One region of the Bacillus sp. 01N45 genome, then DNA from elsewhere that is predicted to be linked to it. Evidence: riboswitches for the same ligand, from Rfam matches in the RefSeq annotation. Region 1 holds a riboswitch; the other holds the start of a gene.
What was found. A riboswitch is a leader RNA that binds a small molecule or an ion and turns the genes downstream of it on or off. The one in region 1 is predicted to bind S-adenosylmethionine.
Positions count from the first base shown of each region.

Region 1 (3,830 bases):
TGGCTCTAATTGCATCTTAGCCTTTAATATATCCATCTCTGTTCCCTCAGCTTTTACCCCTACACCATATGTCATCGTTACATGCTCTTCATTTTTAAAAGCTTCGTTCGTTTTCTTGAAAACATCCTTCGCTGCTAATTCTTTTTCTTTTTGAACTGATTCTTTTTTCGGTTCATCCGTCTTTGCTGTTTTCTCATTACTACACCCTACCCCTAGACTGATTGCAAGTACTAAACTTGAAACAAAAATAATTTTTTTCATAATGTCGCCCCCTTTCCCAAAATAATATCACCTCTTTTCCTATGAAATCTATATAATTTTTAATCTATATTCGCTATATAGCGACATGTTTAATGAAGGTTTTAAATATGATGTAAATAACAACAACTCATTTCAGGAGGTCATTATGAAGGCGATCATTTGCACACAGTATGGACCACCTAACGTTCTTCAGCTTCAAAATATAGAGAAACCTACACCTAAAAAGAACGAAGTATTAATTAAAATTCACGCAACAAGTGTATCGACTGGAGATTGTAGAATACGCGGTTTTAATAGTCCCCTCTTATTTTGGATTCCTATGCGGATCATATTAGGTTTCAGAAAACCGAGAAACCCTATACTCGGCGTAGAGTTATCCGGTGAAATCGAAGAAATAGGAACAGATGTAACTCAATTTAAAGAGGGAGATCCTATCTTTGCATTAACTGGCCTTCATGCTGGTGCTTATGCTGAATATACATGTGTACATGAAAGTGGATTAATAACATTAAAACCTACCAATGTGACGTATGAAGAAGCGGCAGTTATTCCTTTTGGTGGAACTTCAGCATTGCATTTCCTGAGAAAGGGCCGTATAAAAAAAGGGCAACAAGTGCTCATATATGGTGCCTCCGGATCAGTAGGAACAGCTGCTGTACAACTTGCTAAATATTTCGGTACGACCGTTACGGCTGTTTGTAGTAATTCAAATTTTGAACTCGTTCAATCTTTAGGAGCTGATAAAGTAATTGATTATACGAAAGAAGATTTTACTAAGCCGGGCGAGCGCTACGATATTATATTTGATGCAGTTGGGAAGTATAAAAAATCCCTTTGTACAAATACATTAACATCCAATGGAAAATATGTATCTGTTAATGGAATGATGGCCAAGGTAAGTAAAGAGGATATGATTCTATTAAAAAAACTAGTCGAAACGGAAAAACTAAAGCCCGTTATTGATAGAACTTACCGATTAGAAGAAATTGCTGAAGCTCATATGCATGTGGAAAAGGGACATAAAAAAGGGAATGTTTCCATTACCTTAAAATAAAATATATTCAGAAAATAATATTGACAATTCTATTTGTAAGATTTACTATTAGTACCATATTAAAAAACTACATACACATACTCTTATCAAGAGTGGCGGAGGGACTGGCCCGATGATGCCCGGCAACCGAGCTTATGACGTATAAGCTAAGGTGCTAATTCCTGCAAAACGAGTTTTCGTTTTGGAAGATAAGAGAGAAACCTATTTTGTCTATTCGGCACCTCTCTTATTTTTGAGAGGTGCTTTTTATTTTGGAACGTATATGAAGGGGGAACTATAGATGAAAAAAGTATTATTGAGCATTGTAAGTGGAGCTGTATTATTGTTAGGTGCATGTGGTGCTAATTCTGATAAAGAGGTAAAAGCATTAGATGAGAAAAAGGTTACTGTCGGTGTAACGGGTGGACCGCATGAACAAATTTTTGAAAAGGTAAAAGAAGTGGCAGCGAAAGACGGTCTCGAAATTGATGTAAAAGTATTTAATGATTATGTAGCACCGAACGTATCTTTAGATGAAAAAAGCCTCGATGTAAATAGCTATCAAACGAAATCTTATTTAGACGTATTTAAAGCTGAACGCAATATGAAATTAACTGAAGTATTTTCAACAGTAACATTCCCTATGGGCGTATATTCTAAAGACATAAAAGATGTAAAAGACTTAAAAGAGGGCGACGCAATCGCTGTACCAAATGATCCAACGAATGAACTTCGAGCTTTAAAACTATTTGAAAAAGCAGGCGTTTTAAAAGTGGATCCAAAGGCTACAGAAAAAGCGACTGCGAAAGATGTAATTGAAAACCCAAAGAAATTAAAAATTGTTGAATTAGAGGCATCTCAATTACCGACACAACTAAGTGAAGTGAAAGCAGCTGCAATTAATACAAACTTTGCATTAGGTGCAAAATTAAGCCCTGCGAAAGATTCTATTTTCCGTGAAGGAAAGGATTCACCATATGTAAACTGGGTCGTTGTTCGTACTGAAAATAAAGATGATGCTGTTGTAAATAAATTAAAGAAAGCTTATCAATCTAAAGAAGTAAAAGAATTTATCGAGAAAAAATTTGATGGTTCAGTTTTACCATCTTGGTAGGAGCTGACGATAATGATTGAATTAAAAAATGTATCCAAAGTATTTACAACAAAAAAAGGGAATGTAGAAGCTCTTAAACCTACTTCCCTTCAAGTAAAAAAGGGCGAAGTATTTGGAATCATTGGATATAGTGGCGCTGGTAAAAGTACATTAATTCGATGTGTAAATTTATTAGAAAAACCAACGACAGGAAATATCATTGTAAACGGCCAAGACTTAACAACTTTATCAGCAAATGAACTAGCAAAATCGAGACAAAAAATCGGAATGATTTTTCAAGGATTCAACTTACTTAAAACTGTGACAGTTTATGAAAATATCGCATTACCGTTACGTCTATCTGGTCTTCCCAAAAATGAAATTGAAAAAAGGGTAGAAAAGTATTTACGTATTGTCGATCTTTTTAACCGAAAAGATGCATATCCGAGCGAACTTTCTGGCGGCCAGAAGCAACGTGTTGCCATTGCACGTGCACTATCACATGAACCGGAAGTGTTATTAAGCGACGAAGCAACAAGCGCTTTAGACCCAGAAACAACTGATTCTATTCTCGACCTATTATTAAAGATTAATGAAGAAATCGGGATCACAATTTTATTAATTACACATGAAATGAATGTTATCCAGCGTATATGTGACCGAGTTGCTGTTATGGAACATGGAGCAGTAGTTGAAAGCGGGACTGTGAAGGATATCTTCACAAACCCACAGCATAAAACAACGAAAAAATTTGTAAACAGCGCCTTTGCAGCTAAAATTCCAGGAGAGGTACAAAAAGAACTACAAACTACCGGTGAAATTGTAACTCTCTCCTTTATAGGGAATGCTTCAGGAGAGCCAGCATTAGCTGTTGCTACAAAACGTTTCCAAGTGTATCCGAATATTTTATCCGGTAATATTACACAGCTAAAACATGAAGCATATGGGAAACTGATTATTCATATGCAAGGTGAAAAAACTGAAATAGACCGTGCTTTATCATTTTTACAAGAGCAAGGGATCATCGTAGAAGGAGGTAGAACAGATTATGGGAAACAAGTCCTTTTTGGATGAATGGGGTAAAGTCATATGGGAAGCAACCATTCAAACATTTCAAATGACATCTATTTCACTATTCATCTCTATCCTTATTGCACTACCACTTGGCGTCACGCTTGTTTTAACGAGACCTGGTGGACAACACGAAAATAAAATCATTTATCCAATTCTTAATACAATTATTAACGTTATTCGCTCTCTTCCATTTATCATTCTACTATTCTTTATTTTACCTTTTACAAAGTTTCTAATGGGAACATCCATTGGTGTGCAAGGTGTCATCGTACCGCTTGTCGTCTTCACTGCTCCCTATATCGCAAGATTGATGGAGACAGCATTATTAGAAGTCGATCGTGGTGTTATTGAAGCTTACCAAGCAATGGG
Region 1 is NZ_JBFTQW010000016.1:17,460-21,289, reverse strand. Features, by position in the region: gene AC1DMU_RS26250 (hypothetical protein) at 1-261, opposite strand, end outside; gene AC1DMU_RS26245 (NAD(P)-dependent alcohol dehydrogenase) at 407-1,315, shown strand; SAM riboswitch class I at 1,396-1,510, shown strand; gene AC1DMU_RS26240 (MetQ/NlpA family ABC transporter substrate-binding protein) at 1,596-2,408, shown strand; gene AC1DMU_RS26235 (methionine ABC transporter ATP-binding protein) at 2,421-3,461, shown strand; gene AC1DMU_RS26230 (methionine ABC transporter permease) at 3,436-3,830, shown strand, end outside.

Region 2 (3,830 bases), on a different contig from region 1:
TCACTTTCAGAAAAACCTAAGTCTTTATTTAAACCGTGGCGTACATTATCTCCATCTAGTACATAGTTTCCAATATTCTTTTCAAATAGTTTACGAGCAACCGCGTTCGCCACCGTAGATTTACCTGAAGCTGATAGACCAGTAAACCAAACTACAAAACTATGATGCCCATTTCTTACTCTTCTCTCATCTTTTGAAACAGATGCTGTATGCCAAGTAATATTCGTATCCATGTCATTCTCTCCCTATTCTGTTACTACTTCTTTTTTCAAACCTTTAATTAGCACTTCCACTACTTCTTTACGACTAAATGTACTCGGCGGAACCTCACCGTTTCTTAATAGTTCTCTTACTTTCGTACCTGATAAAATGACATGATCCTCTTTTCCGTGTGGGCATGTTTTCGTCGAAGCCATCGCTTCACACTTCGTGCAGTAAAAACTATGTTCAAAAAATAATGGTGTAATCCCTAACTCTTCCACTGTAAAGTTTGTAAAAATTTCTTGTGCTTCATAAGTCCCGTAATAATCTCCTACTCCTGCATGATCACGTCCTACGATAAAGTGGGTGCATCCAAAATTCTTTCTGACTATTGCATGGAATATCGCTTCCCTCGGTCCTGCGTAACGCATTGCTGCAGGAAATACACCTAAAAAGACACGATCTTTCGGATAATAGTTTTGAAGTAATACTTCATAGCTTTCCATCCTTACATCAGCAGGAATATCGTCCGATTTCGTTTCCCCAACGAGTGGATTTAAAAAGAGACCATCTACAATTTCAAGGGCAGATTTTTGAATGTATTCATGGGCACGATGTACCGGATTTCTCGTTTGAAATCCAACCACTGTTTTCCAACCACGTTTTTTAAATTCTTCTCTCGTTTCAATTGGATCTAAATGATAAGAAGGAAACGGATTATTTTCAAAGCGTTTTGTAAGAATAATAGCTCCCCCGACATAAACGTTCGGTCGTTCATATAATTTTTTCACTCCTGGATGAGCCTCATCCGTCGTTTTATACACAAGTAACGCTTCTTTTTCCTTGTCAGGCACAAAAATATCTTCTATTTGAATGACACCATATACATTTTCAGCATTAACAAGTTTTACTTCCTCTCCAGCTTTTAGACTCTCTGCTACTTCTTCTGTTACTGGTAATGTAATCGGTATACTCCATATGCTCCCGTTTGCTAAGCGAAGCGTTTCTACGACCGAATCATAATCTTTCTTTCCTAAAAAACCAGTAAGTGGGCTATATCCCCCTGTCGCTAATAGCTCTAAATCACTTAACGCAATGTTGTCTAGTTCAATTTCTTTTTCGATTTGTGATACGTCGTAAGTCTCGTCTATACGATTTATTAATTCGTTTCTTGTACTCATTTTCTATTTCCTCTCTTAGCTTTATTTTCAAATTCATCTTATTGGTAATGAAGACCACATTCTGTTTTCACTTTCCCAGACCACCTACCATCTCTCGAATCGCCACCCTCACCTACAGGTAACGTACACTTCTCACACCCAATACTTGGATATCCAACATCATGCAGCGGGTTATACGGTAAGCTATGTTTGTATACATATCGCCACACTTCTTTCCACGTCCAATGAATGAGTGGACAAACTTTAATAGATTGAAAGCGATGATCTTGATTTATAAACTTTGTATGCTTACGTGTTTCTGATTGTTCCCTCCTTAAGCCCGATATCCAAGCTTTTTCCGCTGCTAATGATTTTTCTAACGGTAAAATTTTTCTAATTTTACAACAAAGATTCGGATTACTTTCCCATAATTTCTCACCATGCAACTTCGCTTGTTCATCAAGCGTAAGTTCCGGCTGTTTTTCTATAATATTTAATGAAGGAAATCGTTTCCGCACTTTTTGAATTAATTCATACGTTTCTTGAAAATGAACATTCGTATCTAAAAATACAACTTTAGCAGATGGATTTACTTGGTTTATAAGATGCAGCAATACCATCCCTTCCACTCCGAAGCTACATGCGTATACAATTTCACTTTTATATTCTTTATAAGCCCAACTTAATACAGATAGCGCGCCTTTCGTTTCATCTTCTTCTGAAAATGAAACATTATTTTCTTCCCACGTTTCATACGTCAACATGTTCTTTCCCCCTGTAAAAGCAAAAAGACGGTTTTAACCTAATATAATAGGTTAAAACCGCCTCTAGTTTTTCTAGTCAGCGCTTTTTACTTTAAACGTACCTTTTCACTTTTCTCTAATTGAATGACTTTCCCATCTTGCACAACAATTGTAATTGAACCATATTTCATATCAGCAAGCATCGCTTGAATTTTCTCAGATACTTCCTCAAAATGTTCCCGTACGCTCACGCGAACAGCCCCCCTTTTTATTCATAAAAAAAATCTTTCCCATTTCGAAAAGACTGTTCGGTAATATATTTTACCTTATCTTTCAAAATGGATTCCATTTTGCTGGATTTAGCACCTTGCTTTCTATAAGCAGGTTGCCGAGCTTCTTCGGGCCAGTTCCCTCCGCTTCTCTTGATAAGCTTTGTATTTGTATTTTATCACAATTCTGATTTTTTTCAATCCTAGTTTTCCGATATATTTTAATTATTTTGTTTTATAAAAAAGGAATTGCCCATCCGAACAACTCCTTTTTCCCATTCACACAAGTTCTTTAATACGTATGCGATCGTTCCCAATAATATTTTCATATGTTTCACGCTCTACAACAATTTGTGATGTGCCGCCTTTCGCGAAGACGACAGCTGGTCTACGAATCCGATTATAATTATTCGCCATCGAGTATCCATATGCCCCTGTACAAGAAATTGCTAATAAATCGGCTGAAGCAACTTTCGGTAGAGTGATATCCCAAATTAACATATCTCCACTCTCACAGCACTTCCCAGCAATCGAGACAAGTTCCTCATTCTCATCATTCCCTCGATTCGCTAACATCGCTTCATAACGAGCGTTATATAAAGCAGGTCTTAAATTATCAGTCATCCCACCATCCACTGATACATATTTCCGAATACCAGGAATATCTTTCACAGATCCGACTGTATAAATTGTCGTTCCAGCATCCCCTACAATACTACGGCCTGGTTCAACCCATATTTCTGGCAGGGGATAATTACATACTGTAAATTGTTCCCTCACAGCACTTGTTACAGCTCGCACATATGTCTCAAGAGTTAATGGTGTATCTGACTCTGTGTAGCGTATTCCGAATCCTCCGCCTACATTTAGCACTTTTACTACATAGTTTGTTCGCTCTCTCACTTGTTCTAAAAATTGACGAAGAACTTCAATCGCTCGCACAAAGCCGGCCGTTTCAAATATTTGTGATCCGATATGTGAATGAATTCCTAACACATTATAATTTGATTTTTGTAAAGCAATCTCAATTACTTGCATCGCTTGACCATTTGACACGCCAAATCCAAATTTCGAATCATCTTGGCCTGTTGTAATATATTCATGTGTGTGCGCCTCTACTCCGGGCGTTACACGAATTAATATGTTCACAAATTTCCCATGTTGCACTGCTAAATCATGCAAAATTTCTAATTCCAAGAAATTATCTACGACAAAACAACCAATATTCGCCTGAAGAGCCATCACAATTTCTTCTTCTGTTTTATTATTGCCGTGAAAATGAATGCGTGATGCCGGAAATCCTGCTTGCAGCGCAGTATATAATTCTCCTCCAGAAACAACATCTAATGACATATTCTCTTCACGAGCCACTCGGCACATCTCCATGCACAAGAACGCCTTGCTTGCATATGCTACTTGATAAGAGAAACCACTTTCTTTAAACGCACGATGAAACG
Region 2 is NZ_JBFTQW010000003.1:225,024-228,853, forward strand. Features, by position in the region: gene cysC (adenylyl-sulfate kinase) at 1-233, opposite strand, end outside; gene sat (sulfate adenylyltransferase) at 246-1,382, opposite strand; gene AC1DMU_RS08910 (phosphoadenylyl-sulfate reductase) at 1,421-2,125, opposite strand; gene AC1DMU_RS08915 (YezD family protein) at 2,212-2,355, opposite strand; SAM riboswitch class I at 2,428-2,536, opposite strand; gene lysA (diaminopimelate decarboxylase) at 2,653-3,830, opposite strand, start outside.
Region 2: it holds a riboswitch for S-adenosylmethionine, as region 1 does, so the genes downstream of both, AC1DMU_RS08915 (YezD family protein) here and AC1DMU_RS26240 (MetQ/NlpA family ABC transporter substrate-binding protein) in region 1, are expected to answer to the same signal.